One region of the Paenibacillus pabuli genome, then DNA from elsewhere that is predicted to be linked to it. Evidence: predicted binding sites of a transcription regulator. Region 1 holds the regulator's gene; each other region holds the start of a gene.
What was found. Region 1 encodes Rex, which represses fermentation and respiration genes when NADH is low (regulators of the CRP and FNR family bind a similar motif). Its sites were predicted from a motif close to TTGTGAAATATTTCACAA; they were not measured.
Positions count from the first base shown of each region.

Region 2: pflB (formate C-acetyltransferase) is a predicted target of Rex. The motif match lies at 1,382-1,399, and genes of this name have one in related genera.
Region 3: nirB (nitrite reductase large subunit NirB) is a predicted target of Rex. The motif match lies at 1,157-1,174, and genes of this name have one in related genera.

Region 1 covers NZ_JBDOIO010000004.1:1,454,608-1,457,897, reverse strand. Annotated here, with positions in the region: gene ABGV42_RS26275 (amidohydrolase) at 1-1,023, opposite strand, end outside; gene ABGV42_RS26270 (redox-sensing transcriptional repressor Rex) at 1,010-1,663, opposite strand; gene dinG (ATP-dependent DNA helicase DinG) at 1,852-3,290, opposite strand, start outside.
Region 2 covers NZ_JBDOIO010000004.1:1,274,935-1,278,224, reverse strand. Annotated here, with positions in the region: gene pflB (formate C-acetyltransferase) at 1-1,297, opposite strand, end outside; gene adhE (bifunctional acetaldehyde-CoA/alcohol dehydrogenase) at 1,840-3,290, opposite strand, start outside.
Region 3 covers NZ_JBDOIO010000004.1:921,556-924,845, reverse strand. Annotated here, with positions in the region: gene ABGV42_RS23715 (hypothetical protein) at 1-65, shown strand, start outside; gene ABGV42_RS23710 (metal-dependent hydrolase) at 244-951, opposite strand; gene nirB (nitrite reductase large subunit NirB) at 1,263-3,290, shown strand, end outside.

The DNA.
Region 1 (3,290 bases):
CAGCAGCGCTTCCCCCGCTGGTACCGCTGTTGGGTCACCGGATACGCCCTTATGAATCAAAGCAGCCAGTCTCATCTCTTCAAACATATCCAGGTTGTTGTTGCTTGCAGGTCCGTCTGTTCCCAGAGATACGGTTACTCCAGCTTTCAGCAGATCCGGAACTCGCGCAACACCCGAAGCAAGCTTCAGGTTGCTTCCCGGATTGTGAGAGACCGCTACATCATGGCGTGCCAGAATTTCAATCTCCTCATCATTCAAATGCACAGCGTGAGCTACGAGAGAAGGACGAGAGAAGAAACCGAGCTTTTCCAAATGTGCTACTGGACGCAGACCATAATCCGTTACATTCTGTTCGACTTCGCGAAGGGTTTCCGACATATGGGTGTGCAGCGGCAGATCCAGATCATGTGCAACCTGTACCAGCTTCTCTATGTAATCCGGAGGGCAAGTATACGGCGCATGCGGTGAGATGATCGTCGTAATTCGACCACCAGCTTGTCCGTTCCACTCGCGTGCAAACGCAGCCGATTCCTGCAGTTTGCGCAATTGCTCTTCTTCAGAACAGAGACCAATAACACCACGTGCCAATGCGGCCCGGATACCGGATTGTTCAACCACCTTCGCCACCTGGTCCATATGGTCATACATATCCAGAAATGCAGTCGTTCCGCCTTTCAGCATTTCTAATACAGAAAGGGAGGTACCCCAATACACGTCCTCAGACGTCATTTTCGCCTCCATAGGCCACATTTTCTCCTGAAGCCATACTTGCAGGGCCAGATCGTCCCCATGACCTCTCAGAAGCGACATGGCTGCGTGACCATGCGTATTGATCAGACCCGGCAAAAAGACCAGTCCTTTGCCATCAACCTTCGGCAGGTTCTCATCTCCATCTTGCAGTGTCTCACCAATATGCACAATCTTGTCGTCTTCAACGACCATATATCCTTGAACCACAGTCCATTCCGTACCCTGATTCACAGCAAATTTGCCGTTATGAATTACCCATCTATTTGTCGTCATCTTCCTCGTCGTCCTTTCCGTTCTCCAGATAATAAGCCAGGCTAAGCAGATCCGTTGTAAAATCAGCATGATGAATACGGACGTGCGGTGGTGTTTTCAAGATGGTTGGTGCAAAGTTCAGAATCGCTTCAATGCCGGATTCCACGAGCTGATCGGCTACGTTCTGAGCTTCGGTATCCGGAACGGTAATGATGCCAATACGAATATTATCTTTTTTGACCGAATCCGTTAGTTCATTCATGGGCTGTACCTTCAAGCTGTTAATCTGACTGCCGATCTTAGGGCCGTATGCATCGAAAACAGCAACAATTTTCATGTTGTCTTTCAGATAGGCATTGTAATTGGATAATGCATGTCCCAAGTTACCCGCCCCGACCAGAGCAACATTGATTTGCTGATCAATTTTCAAGATATGACGGATTTTTTCGATTAGATACGATACGTCATATCCAATGCCTTTGCGACCGAAGTCCCCAAAGTATGCAAGGTCTTTGCGAATCTGGGCAGGATTAAGATCCAGGCGTAGTCCCAGTTCCTGTGATGACACCGTGCCTACCTCACGTTGATGCAGTTCACTCAAATAACGTAAGTAAACAGGCAATCTGCGTACCACAGCTTCCGAAATTTTATCTGATTTCATTACATTGCTCCCCCTTACCAAGGCCACGATAGATAAATAAAAATGTAGCATCCCGCATAACCGTTTTCGTCTCCGAATGAAATCATGCAAGATGCCTTATGAAATATAAAATTAAAAGTGCTCCAAGGATGATCCACACTCTAATAAAGTTTACAGCGAGAAGCCCTTATTGCGCAACGACGTCATACCTAATTTACAGTAGATTGGTCCTGTGCTGGTGTTTCCAGCCACTCGCTAATCCGGGGAACCATCTGTTCCGTCAGCATATGCTCCATTTTGGGACCCGGTAATGAATATAAGAAATACTTTCCGTAATAAGACTCAATCACCCGTGTGTCGTAAACGATGACAATGCCTCGATCCTTTGCCGTACGGACAAGTCTTCCGAATCCCTGCTTGAAACGAATTACGGCCTGTGGAACAGACAGCTTCATAAACGGATTCTTTTTCTGTTCCTGCAGCAGTTCACTCTTCGCTTCGACAAGAGGATGGTTCGGTGGCTGGAAGGGCAATCTGACAATGGCCAGACAGGTTAGCGCCTCTCCAGGGATATCGACCCCTTCCCAGAAACTGCTGGTGCCGAGCAGTACCGTTGCTTTCGCATCCTGAAACCTGCGGGTTAACTTGGAACGACTGCCACTGTCCACACCTTGACCGAGCAGCGAAATATCGTTACCCGACAGTGCCTCTTTTAATGGGTCATACACCTGCCGCAGCATTCTGTATGAAGTAAAGAGCACCATCATGCGTCCTCGTGTCGCAATAGCCGTTTCAGCCAGAGATCTTACGAGCATGTCGACAAAGTGAGCATCACCAACACTGCCCTTTACGCTTGGGAAATCACGAGGTATCACCAGCAGTGCCTGATCCCTGTATCGGAATGGTGACGGCAGCATGGACGTCAGCAAACGGTTATTGTCAGCCGCTTCCTGCAAGCCAAGCTGTTCGATCATGAACTGAAATGACTTATCGACAGAGAGCGTAGCCGAAGTAAGGACAACGCTTTTCTTTTTATCGAAGAACATGTCCTTCAGCTGTGCACTAACATCAACAGGAACCGCATAGAGCTGCAGTGATTTGCTGCGGAATTGGCCGCTCGCCTCCATCCAGTATACCGTTTTGGCATCATCCATTCGCATGAAGAATCGAAGGTTCTCTTTGAGCGTTGCCAAATCCTTAAGCAGACCTGTAATGTCCGTGATCAAGCTATCCGATTGATAATCGTCCTGGTCTTCTTTGACTTCAAGAAGCAGCTTGTCTCCCTTACGGATCAAGTCCCCCAGTGTGACATAAATCTGGTTTTCGTAATCCTGCAGCTCCTGCCACTTCGCCGGTTTCATTGAAGGCTTCAGTCTGAGGGAAAATTGCCCCGTTTCACCCGGAGAAGCATCACTCCGCTCAGGCAGCAAGCTAAACAAGGCATCGCTCAAACGATCCCACATCTCTTTGACTTCAACAGCAAGCGGGAACATCTGGTCAATGACTGAGCCCCACTGCACCGAATTCTCATGACCCGCCAGTTGTGTACGCAGCATGGGAAGCTGACCGTTCCGACTATCCTTAAACAATCGGGTCAGGGTATGAACCAACGTGAAATATTTCATGTGTAGACCCAAGTGCTTACCCG
Region 2 (3,290 bases), 180 kb from region 1:
GAGCGCCGAAGAACTGCATTTGTTTACCGATCTTCATGGCCGATACACAGCAGGCAATACCGTAGTCGTCTCCGTAGATTGGACGCATCAGATCATCATTCTCATACTGGATGGAGCTGGTTTCAATCGACACTTTGCTGCAATACTCTTTGAATGCCTCCGGAAGTTTGGTGGACCAGAGTACAGTCAGGTTTGGCTCCGGTGCAGGTCCCAGATTATGCAGGGTATGCAGGAAACGGAAGCTGTTTTTCGTTACACGCGTTTCCCCGTTCACGGACATCCCGCCAATGGACTCGGTCACCCACGTTGGGTCACCGCTGAAGAGCTCGTTGTAATCCGGTGTACGCAGGAATTTGACGATCCGCAGTTTCATAACGAAATGGTCAACCAGTTCCTGAGCCTGCTCTTCAGTCAAATTGCCTTCCTGCAAATCACGTTCAATGTAGATATCCAGGAACGAAGATACACGTCCAAGGGACATGGCAGCACCGTTTTGCTCTTTGATGGCAGCGAGATAACCAAAGTACAGCCATTGGAACGCTTCTTTCGCTGTGGTAGCCGGCAGGGAAATATCGAAGCCGTGCATTTCGCCCAGCTGCTTCAATTCCTGCAGAGCCCGGATTTGTTCGGATAACTCTTCACGCAGGCGGATCACGTCTTCATCAATGACATCCACTTCAAGAGCGTTCAGCTCTGCTTTTTTGGCGCGAATCAGGAAATCCACACCATACAGAGCAACCCGGCGATAATCACCGATAATCCGGCCGCGGCCATAAGCATCAGGCAGACCGGTAATGATGCCTGCTTTGCGTGCTGCACGCATCTCGGATGTATACGCATCGAATACACCCTGATTATGTGTTTTGCGAATATTGGTAAATATATCAATGACTTCTTGAGGCATTTCGAAGCCGTAAGCTTGACATGCATCAATCATCATGCGAATTCCGCCTGTTGGCTGAATAGAGCGTTTGAATGGAGCATCGGTTTGTACACCGACGATCTGTTCTTTGGATTGATCCAGATACCCTGGTTGGTGAGACACAATCGTTGCCGGAGTGTTTACGTCCACATCCAGTACGCCGCCGTTGTCCCGTTCTTTTTTGGTCAGATCAGATACGATGTCCCACAGTTCTTTTGTGTTCTGTGTTGCCCCTGCGAGAAATGCCTCATCCCCGTAATACGGAGACAGGTTATGTGCCAGAAAATCATTCACATCCACGGATTTGGTCCATGTGCCTTTCGTAAAGTTTCTCCAGCCTGTTTGTTGTTTTACGTCTTTTTCGATCACCGACATAGTAATCCCTCCACAAATTTGGATTTCCGGACACATGACAGGGTGCAGCAAAATTCGTCTCATCTGTGCCCAGAGCCGCGATTAATGTGAACTTTTTCACATATCAGCCGGAACACGTTCTCTCTACATGGGAACCGGAACCGCGGGATGGATGTTTTTCTTACATTTTCAGTATACGTCCTGCCAGTTTCACCATCTGTGATTTTTATCACAAAGTTGGTGAACTTCCTCACTCCACCGTTGCTGGATCATAGTGAAAGTAAAAGTTTACACCAGATCACTGCGTGGCAGAACAACCTTCCAATCGCTGTTATCCCCAGATTTTTTCGTTCCCTTTTTAAAGGGAAAAATCCGGGGATAAACGCGAACGCTTCGCTTTTACAGGTTATTTCTGCCCCTCCGTTGTCGTGTAAAATGTTAAATTCAACGGATCCCCCAAGGATTCCGTTCTCGACAAAAAGACGGCAATCGGGGCTCCCCTTCCGGGGAACCCTGAAACTGCCTTAACCTTAAACTGATTGTTTACTATTTTGCACTATAGTTTATTCAAACCGTCCGTAGAACGCATTCCGGTAAACGTCTGCCAGTTCAGTCACCAGTGGCAGTTTCGGATTAGCAGTTGTACATTGGTCTTCGAATGCGCGATCAGCCAGATAGTCCACATGAGCTTCAAAGTCTTTGGCATCGAATCCGATTTCCTGGAACGATTCCTCAATGCCCAGTGTTTTGTTCAGTTTGCGGATCGCATTGATGAGGCTGTTTACCCCTTCTTCTGTAGTGCGTGCAGGCAATCCCAGAATTCGGGCAATTTCAGCATACCGTTCATCTGCTACGAAGTGCGAATATTTCGGGAACGATGCAAATTTAGTCGGTTTTTTCGCGTTATAACGAATGACGTGCGGCATCAGGATTGCATTGGTACGTCCATGTGCCGTGTGATACTGACCGCCCCATTTGTGCGCCAAGCTGTGGTTAATGCCCAGGAACGCGTTAGCAAAAGCCATGCCGGCAATCGTCGAAGCATTATGCATTTTCTCACGTGCCAATTTGTCACCTTGCAGCGCCGATTGCTCCAGGTATTGAAATACCAGCTGGATAGCTTTGATGGCCAGACCATCGGTATAATCATTCGCCATAACTGATACATACGCTTCGATGGCATGTGTCAGTACGTCCATACCTGTATCTGCAACGGCTGTTTTCGGCAGGGAATATACGAATTCAGGGTCTACGATTGCGACGTCAGGTGTAAGCTCATAGTCTGCGAGCGGATATTTGGTGTTGCCCAGATTTTTGTCCGTGATGACGGCAAACGATGTTACTTCCGAGCCTGTACCCGACGTTGTCGGGATGGCTACGAATTTTGCCTTTGATCCAAGGCGTGGATATTTGTAGATCCGTTTACGGATATCCATGAATTTTTGCTTCAGATCGTTGAAGTCCGTGTCCGGATATTCGTAGAACAGCCACATGGCTTTGGCAGCATCCATCGGGGACCCACCACCAAGAGCGATAATGCAGTCAGGCTGGAAGCGTCGCATCATTTCCGTACCGCGGTCTACCGTAGTTGTTGATGGATCGGGCTCCACATCCGAGAATACTTCGATCGCTACCGGCATTTGGCGTTGACGCAGATAATGCTCCACTTTTTCCACATAGCCCAGTTTGACCATCATGGCATCCGTAACGATGGCTACGCGAGTAATATCAGGCATTTTGGCCAGATACTGCGTTGCTCCTTTTTCGAAGTACACTTTGTTCGGCACTTTGAACCATTGCATATTCACGGTACGGCGAGCCACCCTTTTCACATTGATTAAGTTGACGGCAGTTACATTCGATGAGGTCGAGTTACGTCCATATGAACCACATCCCAGGGTCAATGACGGCATGTTGGTGTTGTAGATGTCCCCAATGGCGCCGTGTGTGGATGGTGAATTCACGATAATCCGTCCCGTTTGCAGACGATCCGCGAATTTACTTATGACTTCTT
Region 3 (3,290 bases), 530 kb from region 1:
TTGTGTTATTTGTATTTGGCTCTTCCGATATTGATGGGCTTACCGATTCCCCATCCTCTTCCTGATCCTAGTTCACAAGTGGATAGCCGCTTGAACGATCTACATGGCAAGGAGCGTTACAGGACTCGGAGAGTCAATAAAAACGCCAGTCCATGTATCCAGGACTGGCGTTTTTGAATTCTTTTGCTGTTCAGCACGTTTGCATAATCCGATTCAAAACCACGACGCAAAAATTGCTCAGAGTTACAGGAATAACGGCGAAAATGCGATCCAGGCCAAAATAAGCGTTAGCACGATACATACATTTTCTACCACGGCTCCATGTTTGGTCCCCGTGCTCATCAAATTCGCTCTGATCCGCCACTTCAGTGGCGGAAGCGGACGAATCCCGCGATTCGTCAACGAGTCTGCAAGAAGATGCATGGCATAGGCTACTCCACCGGCAACCCAGATCTCCGGTCCCTGCACATGCGTTGTGCTGTATAAGAGTCCTCCCCAGACTGCAGTTCCATAGACAGTATGTGTTAGCCCTCTATGGGTCAGCGTAGTACATAACATGAGCAGACTCCCCGCAATCAGGTTCCATGGCGCTAATGCGTGACCGTAGAATACAAGACCCAGTCCGATGACAAACATTAACACTTTGCGGAGCGAACGTGACGGCAGGAAAGATACCAGTCCGACCAAAATGGCAAGCAGCAGATTCCAAGGCTTCGCCTGCACATAAAAGTACACAAATACGGCTGTAGGCAGCAAAATGGTTTGCAGCAGCCTGATCAAACTATTGGGCAGCGCCTTGGATACCAACAAGGAATTCGGCTCATCAATGTCCGGCAGCAGTGAACCAATGAGCGCAACCGTAACTGCCGGTGCCGTTACTTGCATCCCCATCAGCTGAAGAACAGATAGTGAGACGCCTGTTCCAATAATCAGGTGGGATCTTCCCATCATGATGCAAAAACTTCCTTTCGAAGAAATAGGGAACATCATATCCCATTCTCGATGTTACACCGAAAAGAAAAAGAGAACAATAGTTCGTATTTCTTATTTTAGATTAGAGTCACGACCTCAATACCTTCCCTTCTTCATACTTCAATAAAAAACAGTTTCCGTGACGGGGCTCACACTTATTAAATTGTGCTACTTATATCTTTCTTAGTGAAATAAATCACATTAAGTGTTAGCAATCCACGGTATGATTCAAATATAAACCACTAAAAATGTTGATATTGTCCAGTGTTAAACCAAGGAGGCTTACACACATGAACGGAAAAAGAGAAAAACTTGTCGTGATCGGTAACGGTATGGCCGGCATTAGTACGGTTGAACAAATTTTGAAATTGACTTCACGCTATGACATTACGGTTTTCGGCACGGAGCCCTATCCCAACTATAATCGGATCATGTTGTCCTATGTCCTGGAGGGCAGCAAAACCATTGATGATATCGTGCTGAATGATCTGCACTGGTATGAAGACAATGGCATCACGCTCCATACCGGGACAACCGTGTCCCGTATCGATGCAGACAACCGGGAAGTCGTAACGAACGAAGGCACACGGGTGCCCTACGATAAAGTCATTATCGCTACAGGTTCCAGCTCCTTCATTCTCCCGGTTCCGGGTCATGATAAAGAAGGCGTTGTCGGATTTCGGGATATTGCCGATTGCAATATGATGCTGGAAGCAGCCAAGCAATATAAAAAAGCAGCTGTTATCGGCGGAGGACTTCTCGGACTGGAAGCGGCCAAAGGACTGGTGCAGCTCGGCATGGACGTTACTGTAGTGCATCTTATGCAAGACTTGATGGAACGTCAGCTCGATCCTCAGGCTTCGGCCATGTTAAAAGCGGAACTGGAGCGTCAGGGTATTCGTTTCAAAATGGGGGCCCAGACGGCTGAACTGATCGGTGGGGAACGTGTGGAAGGTCTCCGATTTGCCGATGATACCGTGCTGGACGCAGACTTCGTCGTTATGGCCGTAGGCATTAAGCCCAACACAATTGTAGCCCGTGAAAGCGGCATGGAGGTTAACCGGGGCATCGTCGTCGATGACTACATGCAGACTTCACTGGAAGGCGTATATTCCGTCGGGGAATGTACCGAACACCGGGGCGTATGTTACGGCCTCGTTGCCCCTTTATTTGAACAAGGCATGATTCTCGCCAAGCATATCTGCGGTGTGGAGACTGCTCCGTATGAAGGCTCTGTCGTATCTACAAAATTAAAAATTTCAGGTGTGGACGTCTTCTCCACAGGTGAGTTCCTCGATAGTCCGGACCATACGGTGATCAGCCATAAGGATGACTGGAAACGGACTTACAAAAAAATCCTGCTGCGGGACAACATCATGGTCGGCGCTGTGCTCTTTGGTGACGTGACCGATTCTGCCGAATTGCAGAAATTAATCAAACAAAGAGCCGAAATGACGGATGAGCTGTATGCCTCGCTGATGGGTACGGGCTGTGGCGGTCACAAAAAAGCTGCCTCCGTCGAAACGATGGCCGAGGACGAGATCGTATGTGGATGTAATGGTGTAACCAAAGGAACCATTGTCGATGCCATCACGAATCAGGGTCTGACCAGCGTCGACGAGATCAAAGCCTGCACTGGTGCAACCCGTTCATGCGGTGGCTGCAAACCGGTGGTGGAGCAAATTTTACAATACGTATTGGGAGACAACTTCACTAGTGGTGCCAAACAGGGCATCTGTGGATGTACCTCGCTCAGCCGGGATGAAATTGTAGCTGAAATCAAGCAAAAAGGTTTGCAAACGACCAAGGAAGTGATGAATGTCCTGGGCTGGAGCCAGCCTGAAGGCTGTTCCAAATGCCGCCCGGCAATCAACTATTACCTGGGCATGATTGCGCCGGATACACATGAAGACGAGAAGGAATCCCGCTTCGTTAATGAACGTATGAACGCCAATATTCAGAAAGATGGCACGTATACGGTAGTACCGCGCATGTACGGCGGTGTAACCACTCCGGAAGAACTGAAACGCATTGCGGACATTTCGGTCAAATACGATGTAAAAGCAGTCAAGGTTACCGGGGGACAACGTCTCGATCTGATCGGGGTCAAAAAAGAGGATCTGCCGCAGGTATGGGCGGAGCTGGATATGCCTTCCGGTTATGCCTACGCCAAATCGCTGCGCACGGTCAAAACATGTGTCGGTTCCCAGTTCTGCCGCTTCGGTACTCAGGATTCCATGGCCATGGGTGCCCTGCTTGAACGCAAATTCGAACGTCTTGATCTGCCGGCCAAATTCAAAATGGCGGTCAACGGCTGC